One region of the Peribacillus sp. N1 genome, then DNA from elsewhere that is predicted to be linked to it. Evidence: riboswitches for the same ligand, from Rfam matches in the RefSeq annotation. Region 1 holds a riboswitch; each other region holds the start of a gene.
The links. Region 1 has a riboswitch for S-adenosylmethionine ahead of ACYP5M_RS13710 (methionine ABC transporter ATP-binding protein). Riboswitches for the same ligand answer to the same signal wherever they lie in the genome.
Positions count from the first base shown of each region.

Region 2: it holds a riboswitch for S-adenosylmethionine, as region 1 does, so the genes downstream of both, ACYP5M_RS12740 (methionine ABC transporter ATP-binding protein) here and ACYP5M_RS13710 (methionine ABC transporter ATP-binding protein) in region 1, are expected to answer to the same signal.
Region 3: it holds a riboswitch for S-adenosylmethionine, as region 1 does, so the genes downstream of both, ACYP5M_RS02230 (Na+/H+ antiporter NhaC family protein) here and ACYP5M_RS13710 (methionine ABC transporter ATP-binding protein) in region 1, are expected to answer to the same signal.

Region 1 covers NZ_BAAHZO010000003.1:159,829-163,308, reverse strand. The annotation lists gene ACYP5M_RS13720 (thioredoxin family protein) at 1-107, shown strand, start outside; SAM riboswitch class I at 252-359, shown strand; gene ACYP5M_RS13715 (O-acetylhomoserine aminocarboxypropyltransferase/cysteine synthase family protein) at 459-1,769, shown strand; SAM riboswitch class I at 1,885-1,997, shown strand; gene ACYP5M_RS13710 (methionine ABC transporter ATP-binding protein) at 2,151-3,185, shown strand; gene ACYP5M_RS13705 (methionine ABC transporter permease) at 3,178-3,480, shown strand, end outside.
Region 2 covers NZ_BAAHZO010000002.1:868,641-872,120, reverse strand. The annotation lists gene ACYP5M_RS12755 (SDR family oxidoreductase) at 1-337, shown strand, start outside; gene ACYP5M_RS12750 (NADPH-dependent FMN reductase) at 404-949, opposite strand; gene ACYP5M_RS12745 (GNAT family N-acetyltransferase) at 1,372-1,767, shown strand; SAM riboswitch class I at 1,980-2,091, shown strand; gene ACYP5M_RS12740 (methionine ABC transporter ATP-binding protein) at 2,348-3,370, shown strand; gene ACYP5M_RS12735 (methionine ABC transporter permease) at 3,384-3,480, shown strand, end outside.
Region 3 covers NZ_BAAHZO010000001.1:480,594-484,073, reverse strand. The annotation lists gene ACYP5M_RS02235 (chromate transporter) at 1-480, shown strand, start outside; gene ACYP5M_RS02230 (Na+/H+ antiporter NhaC family protein) at 812-2,119, opposite strand; SAM riboswitch class I at 2,310-2,417, opposite strand; gene ACYP5M_RS02225 (SOS response-associated peptidase) at 2,696-3,367, opposite strand; gene ACYP5M_RS02220 (hypothetical protein) at 3,428-3,480, opposite strand, start outside.

The DNA of each region.
Region 1 (3,480 bases):
AAAGTGTTCCATGTTTATTGTTTTTCAAAGAAGGACGGCTGCACAAAAAAATATATGCCTTTCAATCCGTTCCTTATTTGTACGGATTGCTTAAGGAAATCAGCTAAGAAACCAATCGGAACCGTGGTTGGTTTCTTTGTTGCGGACATATGAATGTTAGATGAAATTAAACAAAGAATATTCTAACAATTCATTGACTGATTTAATCTAAAATGCTATATTTTGAATTAAGTAACAGCAGAATTTAATAGTTCTTATCAAGAGTGGCGGAGGGACTGGCCCGACGAAGCCCGGCAACCGGTATAAATTTTTATATACGGTGCTAATTCCAGCAGAGTGTTGGCTCTGGTAGATGAGGTGTATTCTTGAAACCTCTTCTTATTGAAGTGGTTTTTTTGTTTATAAAAGGCCAGACATCATATAATTCCAACTAAATCCATAGAAAAAGGTGAAATCATATGTCAGGGAAAAAATTGCGTTTCGAAACATTGAGTGTTCATGGCGGTCTGCAAGCTGATGAAACAGGTGCACGTGCAGTTCCTATCTACCAAAGCAATGCATACTTGTTCAAGGACACCGACCATGCAGCGAATTTATTTGGCCTAAAGGAGAATGGCTATATATATTCACGACTCCATAATCCCACGATCAGCGTTTTTGAGGAAAGAATGGCCTTATTGGAAGGCGGAATCGGCGGATTGGCAACAGCAAGCGGAATGGCTGCCATCTCACTTTCAATCCTGAATATTGCCGCTGCAGGGGATGAGATTGTTTCAGCATCTACATTATATGGCGGTACGTATAACCTTTTTGAAAATACTCTTCCTAAATACGGGATTAAAGTGAAGTTCGTTTCTCCTGATGACCCTGAAAATTTCAAAAGGGCGATTACGCCAAGAACTAAAGCCATTTTTGCTGAAACCATCGGAAATCCAAGTTTGAGGGTGCTTGATATTGAAGCGGTAGCGAAAATCGCCCATGATGCCGGAATACCTTTAATCATTGATAATACCTTTGCGACACCGTATCTATGCAGACCAATTGATTTTGGAGCGGATATTGTCATCCATTCCGCTACAAAATGGCTTCTGGGAAATGGAACTACGCTTGGCGGTGTCATCGTGGATGGAGGGAAATTCGATTGGAACTCGCCAAATTACCCTGGCTTCACAGAGCCTGACCCAAGTTACGACAATCTGGTATACGCCGAGGCAGTTGGACCTGCCGCATTCATAACGAAAGCCCGAGTCCAGTTACTCCGTGATTTAGGACCTGCGCTAAGTGCCCAAAGTGCATTCCAGTTTACGCTGGGACTTGAAACGCTGCATGTAAGGATGAAAGAGCATCTATCAAACACCAAGTCTGTCATTAAATATTTAAAAAACCATCCTGCGGTGACTTGGGTTTCACATCCTGGTGATGAGGATCATCCCGATAAAGCCCTTGCGGAAAAATATTTGCCAAAGGGAGCTGGATCTGTTGTGACTTTTGGGATACAAGGTAATCGAGAAGCTGGGGCAAAACTTATCAATTCGGTGGAATTATGGTCCCATGTAGCGAATGTTGGGGATGCGAAGAGCTTGATCATCCACCCAGCCAGTACGACCCATCAACAATTGAATGAGGCAGGTCTTGCGAAAGCGGGTGTGAGTGCCGACCAAGTCCGTTTATCGATTGGGATTGAAAATGTAGAGGATTTAATAGAAGATTTGGAGCAGGCAATTGAAAAAGCGACGAATATAGTCTCCTTGACATCCAAAACGGTTTAAGTAAAGTTTCTGTATGCTTGTACTAGAAATATTATACATTGCGCTCCTTTTTTATCTATGATAAAATTTCTCCATACTAAAGAACTTAATGATGTACAAATATTCTATATATTAGCTCTTATCAAGAGAGGTGGAGGGATGTGCCCGATGAAACCCGGCAACCGACAAGGAGATTTCCTTGGAAAGGTGCCAATTCACACAAAGTTTAATCACTTTGGAAGATGAGAGGAAGGCCTGTTTCTTCACCTGCCTTTCTGCTCATGCAGAAAGGTTTTTTCTGTTTTAATTGGGTAAACTTTTACATGATATGAGAAACAGACTAATAATGTAGAGAAATCAACTAAGTTCATAGGTTTTATTGGATAAAAGAGGTGAGGGTTAATGATTACATTGACGAAAGTCAGTAAGCTGTTCCGAATAGGAAAAGGAAACAGTGAGACAATCAAGGCTGTAAATAATGTGAATGTTGAAATAAATAAAGGCGAGATTTTCGGTATCATCGGTTACAGTGGAGCGGGGAAAAGTACTTTGATCAGAATGCTCAATGGATTGGAAACACCAACAGAGGGATCTGTTGTAGTTGCTGAGAAGGAAATTTCAAAAATTAAAGGGGCTCAGCTCCGCAAGGCCCGTCAAGAAATCAGCATGATTTTCCAACATTTCAATTTATTATGGTCGAGGACCGTTCAGGAGAATATATCTTTCCCATTGGAAATTGCAGGAGTTTCTAAACCTGAGCGAACCAAGCGTGTGAACGAATTGATCAAGTTAGTAGGATTGGAAGGCAGGGAAAAGGCCTATCCATCACAATTAAGCGGAGGGCAAAAGCAAAGGGTGGGAATAGCCAGGGCTCTGGCAAATGACCCTAAAGTGCTGCTGTGTGATGAAGCGACTTCTGCCTTGGATCCGCAGACTACCGACTCCATACTCGAATTGCTTGTTGACATCAATCAGCGTTTGGGGTTGACGATCGTCTTGATAACACATGAAATGCATGTGATCCGCAAAATCTGCCATCGCGTCGCCGTGATGGAAAGTGGGCAAGTTGTTGAACAGGGACCTGTCCTGGATGTTTTCAAGAACCCTAAAGAACAAATGACGAAGCGTTTCGTGCAACAGGTAACGGAACCGGAAGAAACGAAAGAAACGATGGACCATTTGCTCGAACGCTATCCTGCAGGCAAAGTGATTCAATTGACCTTTGTAGGCGATCATGCCGAAAGCCCGTTGATCACCAAGCTTGTACGTAACTTCGAGTTGGATGTCAATATCGTTCAAGGTAAGATATCCCAAACAAGAAGCGGTTCATATGGAACATTGTTTATCCATCTTGATGGCACTGAGGATGAAATGCTCCGCGCAATCGAATTCATTAAAGCACAGCAGGTAGGCGTGGAGGTGATTACTCATGCTTGAAGAATTATTGCCGAATGTTGATTGGGAAGACATTATTGAAGCTACGAGGGAAACGCTTTACATGACAAGCGTCTCTGTAGTGGCAACCTTTTTTATAGGCATAATATTAGGATTGATCCTGTTCCTGACAGGGAAGGGTAATATGTGGGAAAACCGGGCAGTCAACGGGATCATGAGTGCTGTCGTCAATATTTTCCGTTCCATTCCATTTCTTATTTTGATCGTGCTGCTCATTCCTTTCACTAAAGCGCTAGTCGGTTCCATGATCGGAGAGAACGCTGCACTGCCGGCACTT
Region 2 (3,480 bases), on a different contig from region 1:
TCCCTGGCCTTTATTCGTTCATTATGCTGCAAGCAAGGGCGGGGTGAAGCTGCTTACGGAGACACTGGCACTTGAATATGCACCAAAGGGAATCCGTGTGAACAGCATTGGTCCTGGAGCCATCGCCACGCCAATTAATGCCGACAAGCTTGAAGATCCCGAAAAGAAAAAGGATCTTGAAAGCATGATTCCGATGGGGTATATCGGAAAGCCTGAAGAAATTGCTGCGGTTGCTGCATGGCTGGCATCTTCAGAGTCCAGTTATGTAACGGGCATCACTCTATTCGCTGACGGAGGAATGACGAAATACCCTGCATTCCAGGCGGGAAGAGGATGAATTTTGTTTAATGATGCAAAAAGACTCCCAGCAGGCTCAAACCGGCTGGGAGTCTTTTTTAAATCATTAACGAGTATGATGATTATACCAGCTAATGAAATTATCCACGACCGTATCGATAAACTGGACAGTCGACTCATGTGTAAGCCTGCCTTCGTTATCGATTTTGTCATGCACTGCACCAACATATACTTCATTCCCTGGAAGGAGTGGGGAGGCGATGCCTATTGCGAATAAGATTTCACGCAAATGCAATTGAGCTTTAACCGTTCCTAATTGCCCCATTGAAGCACCCATGATCCATGATGGTTTGCCGATTAAGACTTTATCGACACGTGATAACCAATCGATTGCATTGCCCAATACACCTGGAATCGTACCGTTGTATTCAGGAGTTACCCACAAAACTGCATCTGCTTCGGCCACTTTGCTTTTAAATTCTTTTACAACTGATGGAGGGTCATTTTCAATATCTTGATCATAAAAAGGTAATTCCCGAATGTTCAATATTTCGAGATCGAACCGATCTTGATATCTAGATTGAATATATTTGGCAAGCTTAAGGTTGTAAGACTCTTTACGGATACTTCCCACTATTGCAACAACTTTCATCTTCAATACCTCCAATGATTTTTATAATGGATAATCATGTAAATGTATTCCACTTACCTATTATAATTGGAATGTAAATGAAAGGGAAAAAGGATGCTTGGGAAAAAGTTGAGTTAGAGCTTAATAAACAAATTCCTCTCGAACATTCATTCACTTAGGGTTACCCTGCAAAGTTAGACTCGAAAATTAAATAGATTTGTTTGTGCCAATCCAATCCCCATTACTAGAACTCACCAAACAATATTGCATTTGTTTTTAATTTAATATTATGACCATTCCTATAGGGATTAAGGAAAAATCCTTTCAGAGAAAATGAAATAAGACGCTTGAAAAGTAAATAATGAAATATCATGAAGACCGTAAGTGAAATGTTTTTTTTTTGCTTGAAAACTATTTCACTAAAATGACAGGAGAGGATGAAGTTGATCTTTCGTACCATTGATACGGACAAAGATAAAGATATTATCGTTAAATTCAGGAAAGATTCCTTTGTTGTAAGTTTTGGATCTGAGGCAGGTTTTGGAGATGAAAATACATATCTGCAACGAATGGAAGAAAGGGTCCGCAAATTCCCGGGGGGACAGGTGATCATTGAAAAGGACCAAGTACCGATTGGGCAAATGGAACTTCGAATTCGGGCGTATGAAGGAACTGAGATCGGCTATGTAGATCTATTTTATCTTATTCCCGGATACCGCAGTAAAGGCCTTGGCAAGGAATTGGTTCGCTATGCAGAAAACTTTTTCGGGCGATTTAATGTATCCGAATATCATTTAAGGGTTTCTCCGGATAATCAAGAGGGCGATTCACTTATATAAGAATTCAGGCATGATGAAGATAAGGGAAGAAAATGAAATATACCCAGTATGGAGAATGAGCAAATCATTATAGAATATAAAATTTAACTATATTAATATAATTAAAAGGCGTCAATCACTATACTGTGAAAATATTTTAACCGATGAAAAATAGGGTTGACTTTAGAGAAATTAGAATATATAGTGAAGGACATAATTAAATATAACGTTAATTCTTATCAAGAGATGTGGAGGGACTTGGCCCTATGATACCTCGGCAGCGGGTTTTTACTTTTGTAAAAATACTGTGCTAATTCCAACGGACGAAAGTTTGAAAGATAAGAAGGAGCTTTTCTTAGATAATTAATTTAAGAGTTTACTCTTTTTTATGTCTAAAGAGGCCTCTTCTGTCTGATGACGGAAGAGGCCTCTTTTGTTTATTCAAAATGTATATGGTTATTAGGAAATTTGGTGCAATTACTCATGAGTTTCGCAGATTTACTCGTGAGTTTCGAATTTAACCCTATCATTATGAAGCGTTGCAAAGCTCTTCTCTCTGGATAATGAATTCGTACAAATAAACAACATGGGGGGAGATTGGATGATTGAGTTTCAAAATGTTAAAAAGGTATATCAAACAAAGAAACAGACTGTCGAGGCTTTGAAGGGCATTAATTTGACAGTGGAAAAGGGGGATATATTCGGTGTAGTCGGTTATAGCGGGGCCGGGAAGAGTACGTTGATCAGGTTGGTCAATTTGCTTGAACATCCTTCAGATGGTTCGGTGATTGTTGGGGGCAAGGATTTAACCAAATTGAGCGCGAAGGAATTGCGGGCAGAAAAGAAAAAAATCGGGATGATCTTTCAGCATTTCAATTTGCTAAACTCAAAGACCGTTTTTGATAATATCGCCATGCCGCTGATTTTATCGGGAACCCCTGGTAAAGAAATCAAAAAGCGGGTAGGCGAGCTGTTGGAGTTCGTTGGCTTATCGAGCAAAGCAAAGAGTTATCCGGAACAATTATCCGGCGGTCAAAAGCAGCGGATCGGCATTGCGAGAGCATTGGCTACCAATCCATCGATCTTATTGTGTGATGAAGCTACCTCGGCATTGGATCCGCAAACAACGAGTGCTGTTCTGCAGCTCTTAAAGAAAATCAATAAAGAATACAATATTACCATTCTGCTAATCACTCATGAGATGTCTGTCATTCGGGAAATTTGCAATAAGGTAGCGGTCATGGAGGGCGGATGCGTCGTTGAACAAGGTTCGGTTTTCGAAGTTTTTGCGAAGCCGCAAACGGATATTGCAAAAAACTTCGTGAGAACGGTCATACATGACGAAATTCCACAAAGTTTCCTAAAAAGCATAGGGTCCCATATCCCGATTATTTGGAAAATTAATTTTATTGGGACTACTTCGGGTACTCCTTTGCTTTCAACCATCTCGAAGAAATATGATGTTCATTTAAGTGTTTTATCAGCCAATATTTCTGAAATTCAGGAAACGCCTTTCGGGAATTTGATCATCGAAGTGACCGGGAATAAAAATGAGGTGGACAAGGCTTATCAGTATATTAAAGATGAGGGGATTCTCGTCCAGGAGGTGCAGATAAATGGGTAATACGCTTTGGGGAATGGAAATAACGGCAGATCAGCTGTCGACAGCTTTCGGTGACACACTTTATATGGTAGCCATCTCATTGGTATTTTCCGGATTGATTGGTCTTCCGC
Region 3 (3,480 bases), on a different contig from region 1:
TACGCCATGATTCCCGTAATAGAATCGGAAGTCTCACAGCATGGATGGATGACGACGCAGCAATTTGCTGATATCATCGCGATTTCCGGTATGTCCCCAGGACCTGTCACTGCCAATAGTGCCATTCTTGTTGGCTATTCTACTGCTGGATTTGCAGGGGCCATTTCATCTGCTTTCGGAATCTTACTTCCTGCTATTATATTCGTAACCGTTATAGCCACCTTCTTCAGCAAATTGAATCATTACCCAGTTATTCAATCCATGTTCTATGGACTAAGACCCATTGTCACTAGTTTAATCCTCTTTGCAGCAATCAGCTTTGCACTTTCCAATAATATGATAGCGCTGAACTTTTCTTGGCATGCGATAAGCTTATTAATCGTTTTTGGATTATCGTTATTTGCCCTAATGAAATTACGCTGGCACCCAGCCTATGTAATTATCCTTTCCGGTTTAGTTGGTGTTGTCCTCTATTCATGACAGGTGTCGCACACACAACCATCATTAATTTGGACCGGAATTAAGCAGAAAAATTGAAGAATGATTGATACTATATGAATGGGAGAAAACTTGATTATGTTTATGTATTTACCATACAAAAAACACCCTGTATCCAATGATTCAGGGTGTTCAGACTGTAGACTAACTCGATGAAATTTTAGGGGTTTGTACAATTTGAACGTTGATTTCCCCTCCAGGCACTCGCTTTCCGCGGGCGGTCCGGGAGCCTTTGCGCCTGCGGGGTCTCCCCTGGACTCGCTTTTCCCGCAGGAGTCTCGCACACCCGCTCCAATCAACTTTGTTTTAACTTTTAGTTCTTCGATCCATCATTTCCCGGCTGAAACCGTGGAAAACCAATCAAGATGGCAAGGACGCCACAAAATCCAATTAGTATTGGGTAATATGAATACTGCAAGATGCTTATCGGAGAAATCTTTGCTACCCCTGCTGCAACAAGCAGTTGTGCTCCATATGGTATCAACCCTTGGATACAACATGCAAATATGTCAAGCAAGCTCGCTGATTTACGCGGATCAATCCCATACTTTTCAGCGATATTTTTGGCAAGTGGCCCGGCAATGATAATCGAAATCGTGTTATTTGCCGTTGAAAGGTTTGTCAAACCAACAAGCCCTGCAATGCTGAATTCCGCCCCTTTTTTTGATTTGCTATTTCGGGTCACTAGGTGGAGTAGATAATCGATGCCACCATTATGTTTGATAACAGCTACCATACCTGCAATTAAAATGGCAAGGAAGGAGATTTCATACATTCCCGCCATTCCTTCTCCAACTTTTTGAATGACACCCAACGGTTTATAACTTCCATCAGCCAAGCCGATAATTCCGGCAAATACGATTCCGATGGAAAGGACCAGGAACACATTGACTCCTGCCAATGCAGTGATCAATACGCAAAGATATGGAAGAATCTTCACCCAATTATAAGAATGTTGGGAGATGTCAGCTTGTTCACCCATTGTTAAAATTCCAAGGATTGCACATGTGATGATGGCCGCAGGTAAAACGATGAAAAAATTCACTTTAAACTTATCCTTCATTTTCGTTCCCTGAGTTCGAACTGCAGCGATTGTCGTATCTGAAATGAAGGAAAGGTTATCCCCAAACATCGCACCACCAATAACGGCCGCCATTGATAGGGCAAGCGAAATATCTGTTTGCTCACTAATCCCGACCCCGATAGGTGCCAATGCAACAATCGTTCCCATGCTTGTCCCCATGGATAAAGAAATAAAACAAGCAATAATGAATATCCCTACCATTAATAGATTTTGCGGAAAAACAGCTAAGGCAAGATTCACTGTCGATTCAACTGCTCCCATGCCATTGGCAACTTCGGCAAAAGCACCAGCTAAAAGGAAAATGATAACCATTAACATAATATTGGCGTCCCCGGCACCTTTACAGAAGATATCAACCTTATGATTGAATGTCTCTTTCCGATTCATTGCCAATGCAGCTGCCGAAGCAATTGAAATTGCAACAATCACCGGAAATGAATAAAAATCTTTAGTGATGATTCCGGACCCTATAAATAAAATTAAAAATACGACAAATGGGATCAATGCCCATGGATTCCCTTTATTGTTTGCACTCATGATGTACACCTCTTTTTATTTTTCCCGTGACATGTGTCACAGCTCTTATTCTATTAACAGCTTTCGCAAATAACTCCAATTTGAACCTACCTGATTATCTAGTCTTGGAGATATAGCAAAAAAACCGGCATAAAGAAGACCCCTTCTATTTAACAACAAGAAGAGGTCTTTTAATTTATAAAAAACACCCTCCTTATCTTTCAGGCAAAAATCAGCCTGCTGGATTTGGCACAGCACTCCATTTAAGTCCGCTGCCGAGACATCTTCGGGCCAGTCCCTCCGTCTCTCTTGATAAGAAGATTACATTATATAATTTATCAAATATTACGATGCCTTCCAGAAAAGTACCACACTGGAAACTTGCTGAAACCATCTGAGTTTGTGAAAGTGACATCGAAAGTCGTTTTGAAAAGCAAATATAACAGTACAGCATTTTGTCTATTTTCGCAAGGGTTAATTTTAAAGTATTTTACATGCACTCCTTACTATTTATAAAGAAATCTTGACATGTGCGGTTAATCAGTTTTTTTCATTTATCAGGATGGAATTCATATAAAAAAGAGGTCTTATGACCTCTCAGCAAATTTGTTGTATTAGGTTAGATGAATTATTTTTGGTCGAATTCACATCAGTCGATACCTCAAAGGCTTCCATCTGTTCCGAATCGAATGACTTTAAATACTGCTGCAGATATGCAGGATCATTATTTGTTGGACTCAACCATTCTTTTTCATCTTCTGGTTTAAGGATGACAGGCATACGATCATGAATGCTGGTCATTAGCTCATTAGGAACGGTTGTTATAACGGAGCATGAATAGACGCTGATGCCTTCAGGAGTTTTCCAGGATTCCCAGATACCCGCCATTCCAAATGGAGCATGATTCTTCAGTTTTATTCGCATCGGTATTTTTCTTTCCGGTGTCTTCTTCCATTCATAAAAAGAGTCAGCGATTATCAAGCATCTCTTCTTCTTATACGCATTCCTGAAGCTTGCTTTCTCAGTAATGGTTTCCGCTCTGGCATTGATCATTTTGTAGCCCACTTTTTCGTCTTTTGCCCAGAAAGGAATGAGTCCCCACCGAAGATATCCAAGTCGATTCCTTGCCCCGTCATTAATGACGGAGAGAACGGATTGGGAGGGAGCAATATTGTAGCTGAATTGGTATTCCCCATCAAACGATCCTTGAATATCAAACCGATCTTTTATTTCTTCAATGTCAGTGAAAAGGGTAAAACGTCCACACATACTATCGCCTACCGTATTAGAATTTATTACAGTGTAACAAATCGAACGGACAGGCACAAATCAGCGTTCTAAAATCCTGATGTCGGTAAATGGTTGATTAAATAATTCGCTGG